Regions from separate parts of the Streptomyces sp. CA-288835 genome, predicted to be linked through region 1. Evidence: riboswitches for the same ligand, from Rfam matches in the RefSeq annotation. Region 1 holds a riboswitch; each other region holds the start of a gene.

The links. Region 1 has a riboswitch for cyclic di-AMP ahead of ACQEVY_RS24945 (M23 family metallopeptidase). Riboswitches for the same ligand answer to the same signal wherever they lie in the genome.
Region 2: linked by a shared signal. The riboswitch ahead of ACQEVY_RS17430 (NlpC/P60 family protein) and the one ahead of ACQEVY_RS24945 (M23 family metallopeptidase) in region 1 are both predicted to bind cyclic di-AMP.
Region 3: linked by a shared signal. The riboswitch ahead of ACQEVY_RS06905 (M23 family metallopeptidase) and the one ahead of ACQEVY_RS24945 (M23 family metallopeptidase) in region 1 are both predicted to bind cyclic di-AMP.
Region 4: linked by a shared signal. The riboswitch ahead of ACQEVY_RS12120 (M23 family metallopeptidase) and the one ahead of ACQEVY_RS24945 (M23 family metallopeptidase) in region 1 are both predicted to bind cyclic di-AMP.

What each region holds. Positions count from the first base shown of each region.
Region 1 covers NZ_JBNJMW010000001.1:5,509,491-5,512,690, forward strand. Annotated here, with positions in the region: gene ACQEVY_RS24940 (PP2C family protein-serine/threonine phosphatase) at 1-1,028, shown strand, start outside; cyclic di-AMP (ydaO/yuaA leader) riboswitch at 1,312-1,467, shown strand; gene ACQEVY_RS24945 (M23 family metallopeptidase) at 1,478-2,491, shown strand; gene ACQEVY_RS24950 (PrsW family intramembrane metalloprotease) at 2,726-3,200, opposite strand, start outside.
Region 2 covers NZ_JBNJMW010000001.1:3,886,982-3,890,181, reverse strand. Annotated here, with positions in the region: gene ACQEVY_RS17435 (hypothetical protein) at 1-252, shown strand, start outside; gene ACQEVY_RS17430 (NlpC/P60 family protein) at 379-1,530, opposite strand; cyclic di-AMP (ydaO/yuaA leader) riboswitch at 1,538-1,709, opposite strand; gene pcrA (DNA helicase PcrA) at 1,994-3,200, shown strand, end outside.
Region 3 covers NZ_JBNJMW010000001.1:1,504,657-1,507,856, reverse strand. Annotated here, with positions in the region: gene ACQEVY_RS06910 (alpha-galactosidase) at 1-1,396, shown strand, start outside; cyclic di-AMP (ydaO/yuaA leader) riboswitch at 1,698-1,861, shown strand; gene ACQEVY_RS06905 (M23 family metallopeptidase) at 1,864-2,790, shown strand; gene ACQEVY_RS06900 (DUF6250 domain-containing protein) at 2,970-3,200, shown strand, end outside.
Region 4 covers NZ_JBNJMW010000001.1:2,673,311-2,676,510, forward strand. Annotated here, with positions in the region: gene ACQEVY_RS12115 (GntR family transcriptional regulator) at 1-420, opposite strand, end outside; gene ACQEVY_RS12120 (M23 family metallopeptidase) at 632-1,420, opposite strand; cyclic di-AMP (ydaO/yuaA leader) riboswitch at 1,434-1,591, opposite strand; gene ACQEVY_RS12125 (M16 family metallopeptidase) at 1,805-3,196, opposite strand; gene ACQEVY_RS12130 (M16 family metallopeptidase) at 3,193-3,200, opposite strand, start outside.

The DNA of each region.
Region 1 (3,200 bases):
CGGTGCTGCTGATCATCGCGGGCGTCTGCTACGACCTCCTCACCCCTCCTCCCTTCACCGCGGTGCCCTTCTTCACGGTCGCCCCGCTCATCGCCGCGCCCCTCTCCACCTTCGCCAACACGCTGCGCACCGGAGTCGTCTCCGTCGCCGCCCTGTCCCTGCTGCACATCAGGGGCGACTTCGACGTGGGCGCCGCCACCGAGGTGGCCACCGCGACCGCGGTTGCCGTGCTGGCGCTCGCCATCAACCGCCTCGTGCGCCGCAGTGACCAACGTCTCGCCTCCGCCCGCGAGATCGCGGAGGCGGCCCAGCGCGCCGTACTGCCCGAACCGGCCGAACGGATCGGCGGGCTCGACATCGCGGCGCGGTACGAGGCGGCGCAGGCGGACGCGTTCATCGGGGGCGACCTGTACGCCGTGCAGGACACCCCGCACGGCGTACGGCTCGTCGTCGGCGACGTACGCGGGAAGGGCATGGGCGCGGTGGCGGCCGTGGCCGTGCTCATCGGGGCCTTCCGGGAGGCCGCCGAGCAGGAGGCGACCCTGGAGGCGGTGGCGCAGCGGCTGGAGCGAGCACTGGTGCGCGAGGCCGCCCGGCGCGGCGGCCTCGAGGCGTTCGAGGGCTTCACCACCGCCGTACTGGCCGAAATCCCGCACGCCGACGCCGTCGTACGCCTCGTCCACCGCGGCCACCCGGGGCCGCTCATGCTCTACGGCGACGGCTCGCTGGACACGCTGAAGGACGAGGACCCCGCACTGCCGCTCGGGATGGGCGAGTTGGGCCCGTGGCCCGACCGGGCGCAGGAGGTCCCGTTCCCCGCCGGAGCCACCCTGCTCTTCTACACGGACGGGGTGACCGAGGCCCGGGACCGGCACGGCGTCTTCTTCGACCCGGCGGACAGGCTCGCGGGCCGGACCTTCCACGGACCCCGGGCGCTGCTGGCCACGCTCGTGGAGGAAGTCGTACGGCATACGGGAGTCGGCGGCGCGACGGACGACATGGCGCTGCTGGCGGTCCGGAGACCGTGAGGGCGACTGGTGAGGCGGACGCATGATGCCGGAGGCGGCGTCGTATCACCTTCCGTAGTCGGACGAACCCACTCCGCATAACAACTGAAACATTGTCAACAGCAGTCACAGCAGTGAATTGGAGCTGAGTCACGATCAACTCGCCCGATTCATCCCAGTGATGACCTGAAAGTCCAGGCCAAGACTGCCAACGAATCTCCAGAACAGCTTGGAATCCAGGGCCTGCCTCTATTAACGTTCGATAACGCAGCGCGGTCGTCCCAGCCGACACAAGAGTCGGCTCCGTGCGCACGCGCCGAATCCCGCAAGGGAACCGGGGAACCACCAACTTGGGGTGAATCGGGCGTTGTTCCGGTGGAGACACCGTGAGCAACGCGCGTAGGAGACCTTCCTGCTCCGAACCCGTCAGCTAACCCGGTAGGCGGAAGGAAGGAAAGGAGTGCGCCTACGTGGCGTCCAACCGGCCTGCCCCCCAGACTTCGTTCGCGCCGAATGAGGAGCCCGACACATTCGGCTACGGCAAACGCCAGGACGAGGAGACCTGGGAGGAGTGGAACCCCTCTGAGGATTCCCTCAAGCCCGTACGCGGCAGGCACCGCGTCGGCAAGCAGCGCGGCGGAGGCCTCGCACGCAGCTCCACGGTTCTGGGCGTCGGCGTCATCGCCGCCGTCAGCGCGGGCGGCATGGCCAGCGCGAACACCGGCAAGCCGCCGGTCTCGATCACGCTTCCCGACCTTCCGCTGATCTCGGGCGACACGGACGAAGAGCCCGGTTCCACGACTCCGCTCACCCACGCCGGTCTGAGCACCGCGGACGCCGAGCAGGGCAACTCCGACGCAGGCGAGGCCCTGCGCGCCCGCATCATCCTCCAGGCCGAGCGCCAGCAGGATCAGGTGGACCAGGAGGCCCGGCAGGCCGCGGCGACCGCCGCCGCGAAGAAGGCCGCCGACCAGGCCGCCAAGGAGCGGGAAGAGGCCAAGGCCAAGGCCGAAGCCGCCAAGGAGAAGGCGGCGGAGGAGGCCCGGCAGAAGGCTGAGGCGGAGCGCCTCGCCGAGCTCGCCAAGAGCTTCGCGCTGCCGACGTCCTCGTACACCATCACCTCGACCTTCGGGCAGTCCGGCGCGCTGTGGTCCTCCGGGACCCACACCGGCCTGGACTTCGCCGCTCCCTCGGGCACGCCGCTCAAGGCCGTCCACAGCGGCACCATCACCGAGGCCGGCTGGAACGGCTCGTACGGCTACCTCACCAAGCTCAAGCTCGACGACGGCACGGAGGTCTGGTACGCCCACCAGTCCTCGATCAGCGTCAGCGTCGGCCAGAAGGTCAGCACGGGCGAGGTCATCGGCCGCGTCGGCGCGACCGGCAATGTCACCGGGGCGCACCTCCACATGGAGGTCAAGACGTCGGGCGGGGATGGGATCGACCCGATGGCTTGGCTGCGGAGCAAGGGGCTCAACCCGTAAGTCCTGCAAGATCTTTGACGCCATTCGCTTTCGGACGAGAAGCGGGTGGCGTCTTGGTTTTCGCCTGGTTCCGGGCTGGGCGGCTTTGGTGAAGCCCAGTGCGGTACCGCGCCCGCTTGAGGGGCCGCAGGCCCCGATAGGGGCGCGGGGCTGCGTCGATTTGCGGCTCCGCCGCGTGGGCGCGACCAGCCCCCACCGGCCCGCAGCCGAATCACTGCACCTCCAGCGGAGCGCCTAGTTCCGGTAGGGGTTGTACGCCGGGTAGGGCGACGCCTGCCCGTACGAGTTCCCGTACGTCGGCCACGGCGGCGGCGCCGGCGGCGGAGCCGTGGCCCGGGCCGCGTACGCCAGCGCGGGGCGAGCCAGCTCACGGCGGGCCCAGAGCTCGTTGAGCAACTCCCGTTCCCGTACGACGAAATCGGTGCCCGCGCGGCCGCGGCGCCCCCGGTGGCGGAGGAACGCGAGAGAGGTCGCGTACGCCTCGTACTCCGCGACCGCCCGCCCCGCCGGGCGGCCGCCGTGATGCGTGGCCCACTCGCGGGCCAGCCTCCGCGCCTTCATCGAGCCCAGCACGAACGGCTCGGGAACCGTCAGCCAGCCCGCCATCGCGTACGCGGGCAGTTCGGTGCGGATCGTGCCGAGTTCGCGCTGCCGGGTCCAGATGGCCAGCCAGGTCAGCAGGCCGAACGCGGGCACCATGAAGGCCGCG
Region 2 (3,200 bases), 1.6 Mb from region 1:
GCCCGCTTCGGCCCCGCGATGCTGCACGGCGCGTTCACGATGCTCGTCACGGGCGTGATCCTGGTCGGCCTCAACCAGGCCGACGACCAGACGGTCAACAACATCAAGATCGGCGTCAAGCTGGCGCTGCTGATCGTGATCCTGGGCCTCGTGTACGTGAAGCGGGACGAGGAGAAGGTGGACAAGGGCTCGTTCGGTCTGGTCGGCGGGCTGACCACCGCCAACGTCTTCATCGCGGTGCTCTGGACCTGACGGCCCGAAGGTCCGCGAAAACGGCCTCATGGGGAGCCTCGAAACACGGCCTCATGAAGAGCCCCAAAAACCCAAAAACGGCTCACGCGCGCGTGCACCCCGAAATGGGGTCCACGCGCGCGTGCCTCACGCCGGACGGACCACGCTGTGGACCGGCATGTAGTAGATCGACTCCTCGCGGACGTACGCACCGGGCTTCGGGGCGTGGATCATCATGCCGTCGCCGAGGTAGAGGCCGACGTGGCTGATGTCGTCGTAGAAGAAGACGAGGTCTCCGGGCTGGGCGCTGGCGACCGAGACCTGGGTGCCGGTCTTGACCTGGTCCCAGGTGGTGCGCGGGAGGGTGACGCCGGCGGCCTTCCAGGCGGCCTGGGTGAGGCCGGAGCAGTCGTAGGAGTCCGGTCCTGAGGCGCCCCAGACGTACGGCTTGCCGGTCTGGGAACGGGCGAAGGCGAGTGCCTTCTCGCCCTTGGCCGTCGAGGCGCCCGCGGAAGTGCCCGTGCCGGTCGAGGTCCCCGCGCCGGTGGAGGGCGCGGGAGCCGGCTGGGCCTGCTGCTGTTGGCGGCGCTGCTCCTCCGCGGCCTGCTGCCGCGCCAGTTCCTCCGCCTTGCGCTGGGCCTCCTCGCGCTGCTCCCGCTCGATCGCCGCGAGCCGCGCCTTCTCCTCGGCGGTCAGCTGCGAGAGCAACTGGCGGGCCTCGGCGAGCTTCCGCTGAACGGTCGCCTTGGACGACTTCAGCGTGTTCTCGGTCTGGGTGAGCGACTGAAGGCTCTCGGAGGCCTCCTGACGCATCTGCGTCATCTCGGACTGCTGCGTCGCGTAGTCGTCGACGGCCTGCTGCTGGCGGCTGGTCAGCCGGTCCATCAGCTGGTTCTGGTCGAAGTAGTCCTGCGGGTTGTCCGCGAGCAGCATGGCCGCGGTGTCCGGGGCGGCGGTGCCCGTGCGGTACTGCGCGGTGGCGAACGTACCGAGTTCCTCGCGTGCTTCGTTGAGCTTCTGCGTGCGGGAGGCGACGTCGTCAAGGAGGTTGTCGACCTTCTTGCGCTGCTTGCTGGTCTTCTCCTTGGCACCGTTGTACTTCTCGGTCGCCGTCTCCGCCTGCGCGTAGAGGTCGTCGACCTTCTTCTGGACTTCGTCGAGACTGGGCTTCGGCTCCGCGGAGGGCGAGGCGTTCGCGGTCTGCGACAGGAGGGCCACCGAGGTGAGAGCGGCGGTGGCGAGGGCAGGGGTCCGTATGCCCTTGGGATTGGACGACCGCGCTTTGCGGTGTGGCGCCACGAAGGCGACTCCTTCCGTGCTCCGCCTACCGAGTTAGCTGTCGGGTTCGGGCGTGTGCTTCGGAAGGTTTGCCCTACGGTCCTTGTCCCCTAAGGGAGTTGGACCGATTCACCCCAAGGTCGGTGGGTCCCCGGCTCCGGGTTGCCACAAAGGCGTACCGGACTCGGCGGGAGCCGCACGGCCCGGCGACGTTCGCCGGTGGGGGTCGAGCGGCCCACTGCGAAAGCTAACCAACTCGTGTGGCTCCTGTGAAGGTTGATGAGCGAATTGTCCGATACGTTTTCGTGACCTTAGCCTCAGTCTCCATGATCCGTCGCCGACCGTGACGGGACGGTCCTGGAGGGTGAGAGAAATCCGGGCGGGCCCTCGGCAGTCTCGTACGAGCGGAGTTCTCAGGGTTTTCCCGGACAGCTTTTCAGGGCGGCGGCGAGCTGTCAGTGGGGGAGCCTAGACTCGGAGAGCGATGAGCAGCCTCTTTGATGACAGCTTCCTGGCGGACCTCAAACCCTCGCGGGACCACGAGGAAGAGCCCCCGCCACCGCCCGAGGACGAGCACGTACCGGAGCAGGTTCCGGACGATCTGTTCGGCGGGAAGTTCGACGTGCCGCCGGACCGGGAGGCGTACTACCGCGATGGTGCCCCCCGTCCGCATGTGGACGCGGCCGCGCTCCTGGAGGGGCTGAACGACAACCAGCGCGCGGCGGTCGTGCACTCCGGCTCCCCCCTGCTCATCGTGGCCGGTGCCGGTTCCGGCAAGACCCGTGTGCTCACACACCGGATCGCGTACCTGCTCGGCGAGCGCAAGGTGCATCCCGGCCAGATTCTCGCCATCACGTTCACCAACAAGGCCGCGGGCGAGATGAAGGAGCGCGTCGAGCACCTCGTCGGCCCGCGTGCGAACGCGATGTGGGTGATGACCTTCCACAGCGCGTGCGTACGGATCCTGCGGCGCGAGTCGAAGAAGCTCGGCTTCACCTCCTCGTTCTCGATCTACGACGCCGCCGACAGCAAGCGCCTCATGGCCCTGGTCTGCCGCGACCTGGACCTCGACCCGAAGCGGTTCCCGCCCAAGTCGTTCAGCGCCAAGATCTCGAACCTCAAGAACGAGCTGATCGACGAGGAGGACTTCGCCGCCCAGGCGAGTGACGGCTTCGAGAAGACCCTCGCCCAGGCCTACGCGATGTACCAGTCGCGGCTGCGCGAGGCGAATGCCCTCGACTTCGACGACCTGATCATGACCACGGTCAACCTCCTGCGCGCCTTCCCGGACGTCGCCGAGCACTACCGCCGCCGCTTCCGTCACGTGCTGGTGGACGAGTACCAGGACACCAACCACGCCCAGTACGCCCTCGTACGTGAACTCGTCGGCACCTCCGAGCACCCCGTGGACGTACCCCCGAGCGAGTACGACGTGCCGCCCGCCGAGTTGTGTGTCGTCGGTGACGCCGACCAGTCCATCTACGCCTTCCGCGGCGCGACCATCCGCAACATCCTCCAGTTCGAGGAGGACTACCCGGACGCGACGACGATCCTCCTGGAGCAGAACTACCGCTCCACACAGACGATCCTGAGCGCCGCGAACGCGGTCATCGAGCGCAACGAAAGCCGCCGCCCCAAGAACCTGTGGACCAACGCGGGCGCAGGCGCGCGCATCACCGGCTACGTCGCCG
Region 3 (3,200 bases), 4.0 Mb from region 1:
GATCGCCGTGGCCCAACTCCCGGACGCGCGCGTGCAGATCACCGGCGGCGCCGGGTACGACGAATCCGGCCTGGTGCGGCTGGAGCCGGGCGAGAGCTTTGTCACCCCGGTCTTCGCGGGGCTGTGGAGCGATGGCGGCTTCGGCGGGGCGAGCCGGGCCTGGCACGCGTACCAGCGGGCGTATGTGATCCCGGACGCGGACCAGGACCGGCCGGTGCTCTACAACTCCTGGGAGGCCACGGAGTTCGACATCTCCGAGGAACAGCAGCGGGCGCTCGCCCGGCGGGCCGCGGCGATGGGCGTGGAACTGTTCGTGGTCGACGACGGCTGGTTCGGGAAGCGGACCAGCGACCGGGCCGGGCTCGGGGACTGGACGCCCAACCCCGACCGCTTCCCGGCCGGGCTCAAGCCCCTCGCCGACGACGTGCACGCCCTGGGCATGCAGTTCGGGATCTGGGTCGAGCCGGAAATGGTCAATGCGGACAGTGAGTTGTATCGAGCGCATCCCGAATGGATTCAGTACCAACCAGGACGAAAGAAGACAGAGCTGCGTAATCAGCTCGTACTGAACGTCGCGCGCGAGGACGTCCAGGAGTACCTGTGGGAGCAGCTTCACGGGCTGCTCTCCAGTGCTCCGATCGACTACGTGAAGTGGGACTTCAACCGCTGCTTCACGGACGCCGGCTGGCCCGGGGAGGCGTACCCGCAGCGGCTGTGGGTCGACCATGTGCACGCCCTGTACGGCCTGTTGGACCGGCTGCGGGCCGCGCACCCCGGTGTCGCCTTCGAGTCCTGCTCCGGTGGTGGCGGCCGGATCGACCTCGGTGTCATGGCGCGTACGGACCAGGTGTGGACCTCGGACAACACCGACCCGCTCGACCGGCTCGCCATCCAGCACGGTTTCAGTCAGATCCACCCGGCGCGGGCCATGGCCGCCTGGGTCACCGACAGCCCCAACAAGCAGCTCAACGGGCGCGTGAGTTCGCTGCGCTTCCGCTTTGTGAGCTCCATGGCCGGAGTGCTCGGGGTCGGTGGTGACCTGACCGAGTGGAGTGACGAGGAACTCGCCGAGGCGCGGGACTGGGTGGCGCTCTACAAGGAGATCCGGCCCGTGGTGCAGCGTGGCGGCCTCTACCGACTGCGGGCACCGGAGGGCGGGCTGAGCGCCGTGCAGTACGTCCATGAGGACCAGGTCGTCGTCCTTGCCTGGCTCCAGGCTCAGCGTTACGGCGAGCCCGTGGCGCCCGTACGGCTGCGGGGGCTCGACCCGGTGGCGACGTACGAATGCCTCGAAACGGGCGAAGTGTACAAAGGTGCCGTGTTGTTGCATCACGGACTTCGGACCGGCCTGCGCGGGGACCTTGATGCGGCAGTTTTCCGTCTGCGTCGCATCTGAGAGTTGTGTCCGTATTGGAGTGCCTTCATTCCAACTCGCTCTGGAATGGGCACTCCTGAATCCGTGATGCGTGAGCAGCGTCATATTCGTGACGGTCCGCTGTCGCCATGTTCACGTAATTCAAGCGCGTTTACAGGGGATTTCAGCAAAGCCGGAGAGCGGTGATTCACGGAGCGTGACGGCGATTTCGGTCAAGGATCAAGAGAATGGGGCACATAGGCAACCCAAAGCTTGTCCCTGCGCGTCTTATTCGCTTACGTTCACGACCAATCCAGGCGGACGCCTAATCCTGCCGCCGCCTGGAATCCGCACACCGATCCGTACACGGCAGGAGCGGGGGACCCACAGGTACAACGCCTGATCCGGTCTCCGGAACAGGCTTGGGGTAAAGCTGCGCGAAAGCGCGGCCGGGCATCTCCAGCTCGCACCCGACAGCTCACCTCGCAGGCGCCGGAGAGGAATTCGCCATGCCCGCGAAGGGTAAGCACCGCCGCCCGAAGTCCGCGCGTTTCACCCGCTCGATCGCCGTTGCCTCAACAGGCGGCGCCGCTCTCGCACTTCCTTTGCTGGGAGCCGCCGGCGCACAGGCCGCGACTCCGCAGAGCGCGAACGCGTCTGTTTCCGACAAGGCCGAAACTGTTTCCCAGAAGGCCGTTGAGTCCGCTCCGGTCGCCGCTCAGAAGAAGGCCGCGACCAGGACGTACGAAGTAAAGACGGGCGATTCTCTCTCGAAGATCGCCAACGCCCAGAATGTCAGCGGTGGCTGGAAGAAGCTCTACGCCGACAACCGCCAGGTCGTCGGCAGTGACCCCGGGCTCATCCACCCGGGCCAGAAGCTGACGATCGGCAAGAAGGCCGCCGCGCCTTCCGGCGCCAACGAGGCCAAGGCTCCCCAGGCGGCCGCGGCCCCCAAGACGGCCGCGGCCCCCCAGGCACCCGCGAAGAAGGCCGAGCCCGCCAAGGCCGCCGAGGCGCCCAGCAGTTCGAGTGGCTTCACCATGCCGGTCGACGGCGCGACCGTCAGCACGCCGTACCGGATGTCGGGCGGCATGTGGTCCAGCGGCTACCACACCGGCGTCGACTTCGCCGCCGCGACCGGCACGTCGCTCAAGGCTGTGGGTGCGGGCACTGTCGTCTCCGCCGGCTGGGGCGGCGCGTACGGCAACCAGGTCGTCATCCAGCTCAACGACGGCCACTACGCCCAGTACGCCCACCTTTCGTCCCTTTCCGTCTCACAGGGGCAGTCCGTGACCGCCGGTCAGCAGATCGGTCTCTCCGGCGCGACCGGCAACGTCACCGGCCCGCACCTGCACTTCGAGATCCGCACCACGCCGGACTACGGCTCGGACGTGGACCCGATGGCGTTCCTGCGCTCGCACGGCGTCTCCGCCTGACGCCACCTGAGCGCCGCCGCGGGCGGATCGCGTCTCCCTCTCACGCCGAAGGCCGGACCCCTGATCCCCGGGTCCGGCCTTCGGCTTGTTCGCGGGGTCGACAGAGGTGGCGGGCTGCCGTCAAGATCTCCGGGCAAGCGCTTTCTGTCCCGCCCTGACGCCAGCCGAGGAGACGCTCCATGACGACCCGCAGAGCCTTCGGAGCCCTGGCGGCCGGTGCCGCCCTCGCGGCCGTGGCCCCCGCGCACACAGCGAGTGCGCATGCCTCGAGCGCGTCGGCGGGCCACCGCCGGGGACGGCTCATCGCCCGCGACGACTTCCGGCACGGACTGGGGCAGTGGGCAACGGAGTTGCAGGAGGGCGGCAGGGTCACCGCGTCCGGCGGGGTCATGGAGATCGAGGTGCCGAGC
Region 4 (3,200 bases), 2.8 Mb from region 1:
GCTGCCGGAGGCCTGTGCGAGCGTCTCGTGGAACCAGCCGCCCAGCGAGCGCAGATCCTCGCCCTGGCCCTTCCTGGCCCGCTCCTGGCCCAGCCTGACGAGGCCTCGCAGCACCTTGAGGTGCGCCTCCGTACGCCGCTGTGCGGCGCGCGCGGCGCCCAGCGGCTCCAGGAGCATGCGCATCTCCAGCAGGTCCGCGGCCTCCTGCTCGGTGGGTTCCGCGACGCACGCGCCCGCATGCCTGCGGGTGACGACGAAGCCCTCTGCCTCCAGCGTGCGCAGCGCCTCCCGCACGGGGACCCGCGAGACGCCGTAGCGACGCGCGAGGAGTTCCTCGGTGAGCCGGCTGCCGCGTTCGTAGACACCCGCCACGATGTCGTCACGGATCGCCGTGCATACCGAGTGCGCGGGAATACGCATGACCGGACCTCCGCCTTAATCCCCGCGAAACGCGGTCGATTGACGCTCGTTCGGTGACTCTATTGCAGAGTGCGGGAAATTCCGATGGCGGGCCGGAATCCATGGCGTTTTTTTGGACACATAGTCGCGCAGAACAGGCAGACGTCCGGTCAAGACGCACGAAAGCCCCGGCTCGGCGAGCCGGGGCCCTCGGGAAGGGTGCGGTGAGTCGTCAGAGGTTCACGCCGTGCGAGCGGAGGTAGGCGACGGGGTCCATGTCCGAGCCGTACTCCTGGGACGTACGCGCCTCGAAGTGCAGGTGCGCTCCGGTGACGTTGCCGGTCGCCCCGGAGAGGCCTATCTGCTGGCCCGGGGTGACGCTCTGGCCGACGGAGACGGAGAGGGACGACATGTGGGCGTACTGCGTGTACGTCCCGTCGTTCATCTTGATGACGACCTGGTTGCCGTACGAGCCCTCGAAGCCGGCCTCGACGACGGTGCCGGCGCCCACGGAGCGGACGGTCGTGCCGCTGGCGGCGTGGAAGTCGACGCCGGTGTGGCTGCCCGACGACCAGACGGAGCCGCCGGCCTTGTAGCCGGTCGAGACGTACGAGTCGCTGATCGGCGAGACGAAGGAGTTGAGCAGGCGCTTGCGCTCGGCCTCACGGGCGGCGCGCTCCTCGGCCGCACGCTCCGCCTTGGCCTTCGCCTCGGCGCGGGCCTTCTGCTCGGCGGCCCGCTTCTTGGCGGCCTCTTCCGCTGCCTGACGGGCGGCGGCCTCCTCGGCGGCCTGCCGTTGGGCGTGGGCCTGGGCGTCGATCTGGTCGGCGACCGAGTCGCCCATGGTGACGGCCTGGGTCAGCCCTGTCTGCTTGGCAGTGGACGGGCCGGCGAACGCCGGGGCGGCCAGAGTGCCGATGACACCGGTGGTGGCGAGTGTCGCTACGCCAACGGTCCTCGAGGACGTGCGCTTCGTACGGCTCGGGCGACGGTGCTTCCCGGTGGCGCGGGTGAACGCCATGAAGTGGCTTGTCCTTTCCTTCCTTCTCGCCTACCGGGTTAGCTGACGGGTTCGGAGCAGGAAGGTCTCCTACGGGCCCCCTCCTGGAGGGCGCCCGATTCACCCCAGGGACTGCGATGGGTCCCCGGCTCCCCTGGCTCGCGCCGTACGGGGACTCGGCGATGACTGTCCGGTGCCGCGGGTGCGGCGCAGTGCCTGACGGACAGCCGGACTGACGCTAAGCGGGTCATCTCTCAAATAACAAACGGATGACGGCTTTTGTAGCGCACGCCACAGGCCAGACACACAACCTCCATACCAACTCGCAACCAATCCAATCAATTTGGACAAAGAGGGACCCTGGAGGCTCATCAGCCTCCAGGGTCCCTGGGATGTGCGGCGGCTCTACTCGGCCGGGACCACGCTCACTTCACCGATTCCGAGGGCCTTGACGGGCTCCTCGATCTGGGCGGCGTCCCCGACGAGGACGGTCACCAGACGGTCCACCGGGAAGGCGCTCACGGCGGCCGCGGTGGCCTCCACGGTGCCCGTCGCGGCGAGTTGGCGGTACAGGGTCGCCTGGAAGTCGTCCGGCAGGTGCTGCTCGACCTGGTCGGCGAGCGTGCCGGCGACGGCGGCCGCGGTCTCGTACTTGAGCGGCGCCACACCCACCAGGTTCTGTACGGCGATATCGCGCTCGGCGTCCGTCAGACCCTCGGCCGCGAGCGTACGCAGCACCTTCCAGAGGTCGTCCAGCGCCGGGCCGGTGTTCGGGGTGTCCACCGAGCCGCTGATGGCGAGCATCGCGACGCCCGTACCGTCCGGGGCGGAGCGCAGCACCTGGCCGAACGCCCGCACACCGTAGGTGTAGCCCTTTTCCTCGCGCAGGACGCGGTCGAGACGCGAGGTGAGGGTGCCGCCGAGGCAGTACGTGCCGAGCACCTGGGCGGGCCACACACGGTCGTGCCGGTCGGCGCCGACGCGGCCGATGAGCAGCTGCGTCTGCACGGCTCCTGGGCGGTCGACGATGACCACGCGGCCGGTGTCGTCGGCGGTCACCGGAGGCACGGGACGCGCTTCGGCCGGCGAGCCGGTCCAGGCGCCGAGCGTGTCACCGAGCAGTCCGTCGAGGTCGACACCGGTGAGGTCGCCCACGACGACCGCGGTGGCCGTGGCGGGGCGTACATGCTTCTCGTAGAAGGCGCGTACCGCCGCCGAGTCGATGGCCGCGACCGTCTCCTCGGTGCCCTGGCGCGGGCGCGACATGCGCGAGGTCGCCGGGAAGAGCTGCTTGGAGAGCTCCTTGGCGGCGCGGCGGGCCGGGTTGGCGGTCTCGTGCGGGATCTCGTCGAGCCGGTTGCGGACGAGCCGTTCGACCTCGCTGTCCTCGAAAGCGGGCGCCCTGAGGGCGTCGGCGAGCAGACCGAGCGCCTTCGGGAGCCGCGATACCGGGACCTCGAGGCTCAGCCGTACGCCCGGGTGGTCGGCGTGCGAGTCCAACGTGGCGCCGCAGCGCTCCAGTTCGGCGGCGAACTCCTCGGCTGAGTGCTTGTCGGTGCCTTCGGAGAACGCACGCGCCATGATCGTGGCGACACCGTCCAGGCCCTGCGGCTCGGCCTCCAGCGGTGCGTTCAGGAGGATTTCCACGGCGACGACCTGCTGGCCGGGGCGGTGGCAGCGCAGCACCGTCAGGCCGTTGTCGAGCGCACCGCGCTCGGGCGCCGGGAAGGCCCAGGGCTTGGCCTCGCCGGCCTGGGGCTGGGGATGGAAGTCGATGGTCACGGTGGCCTCGGTCACTGGG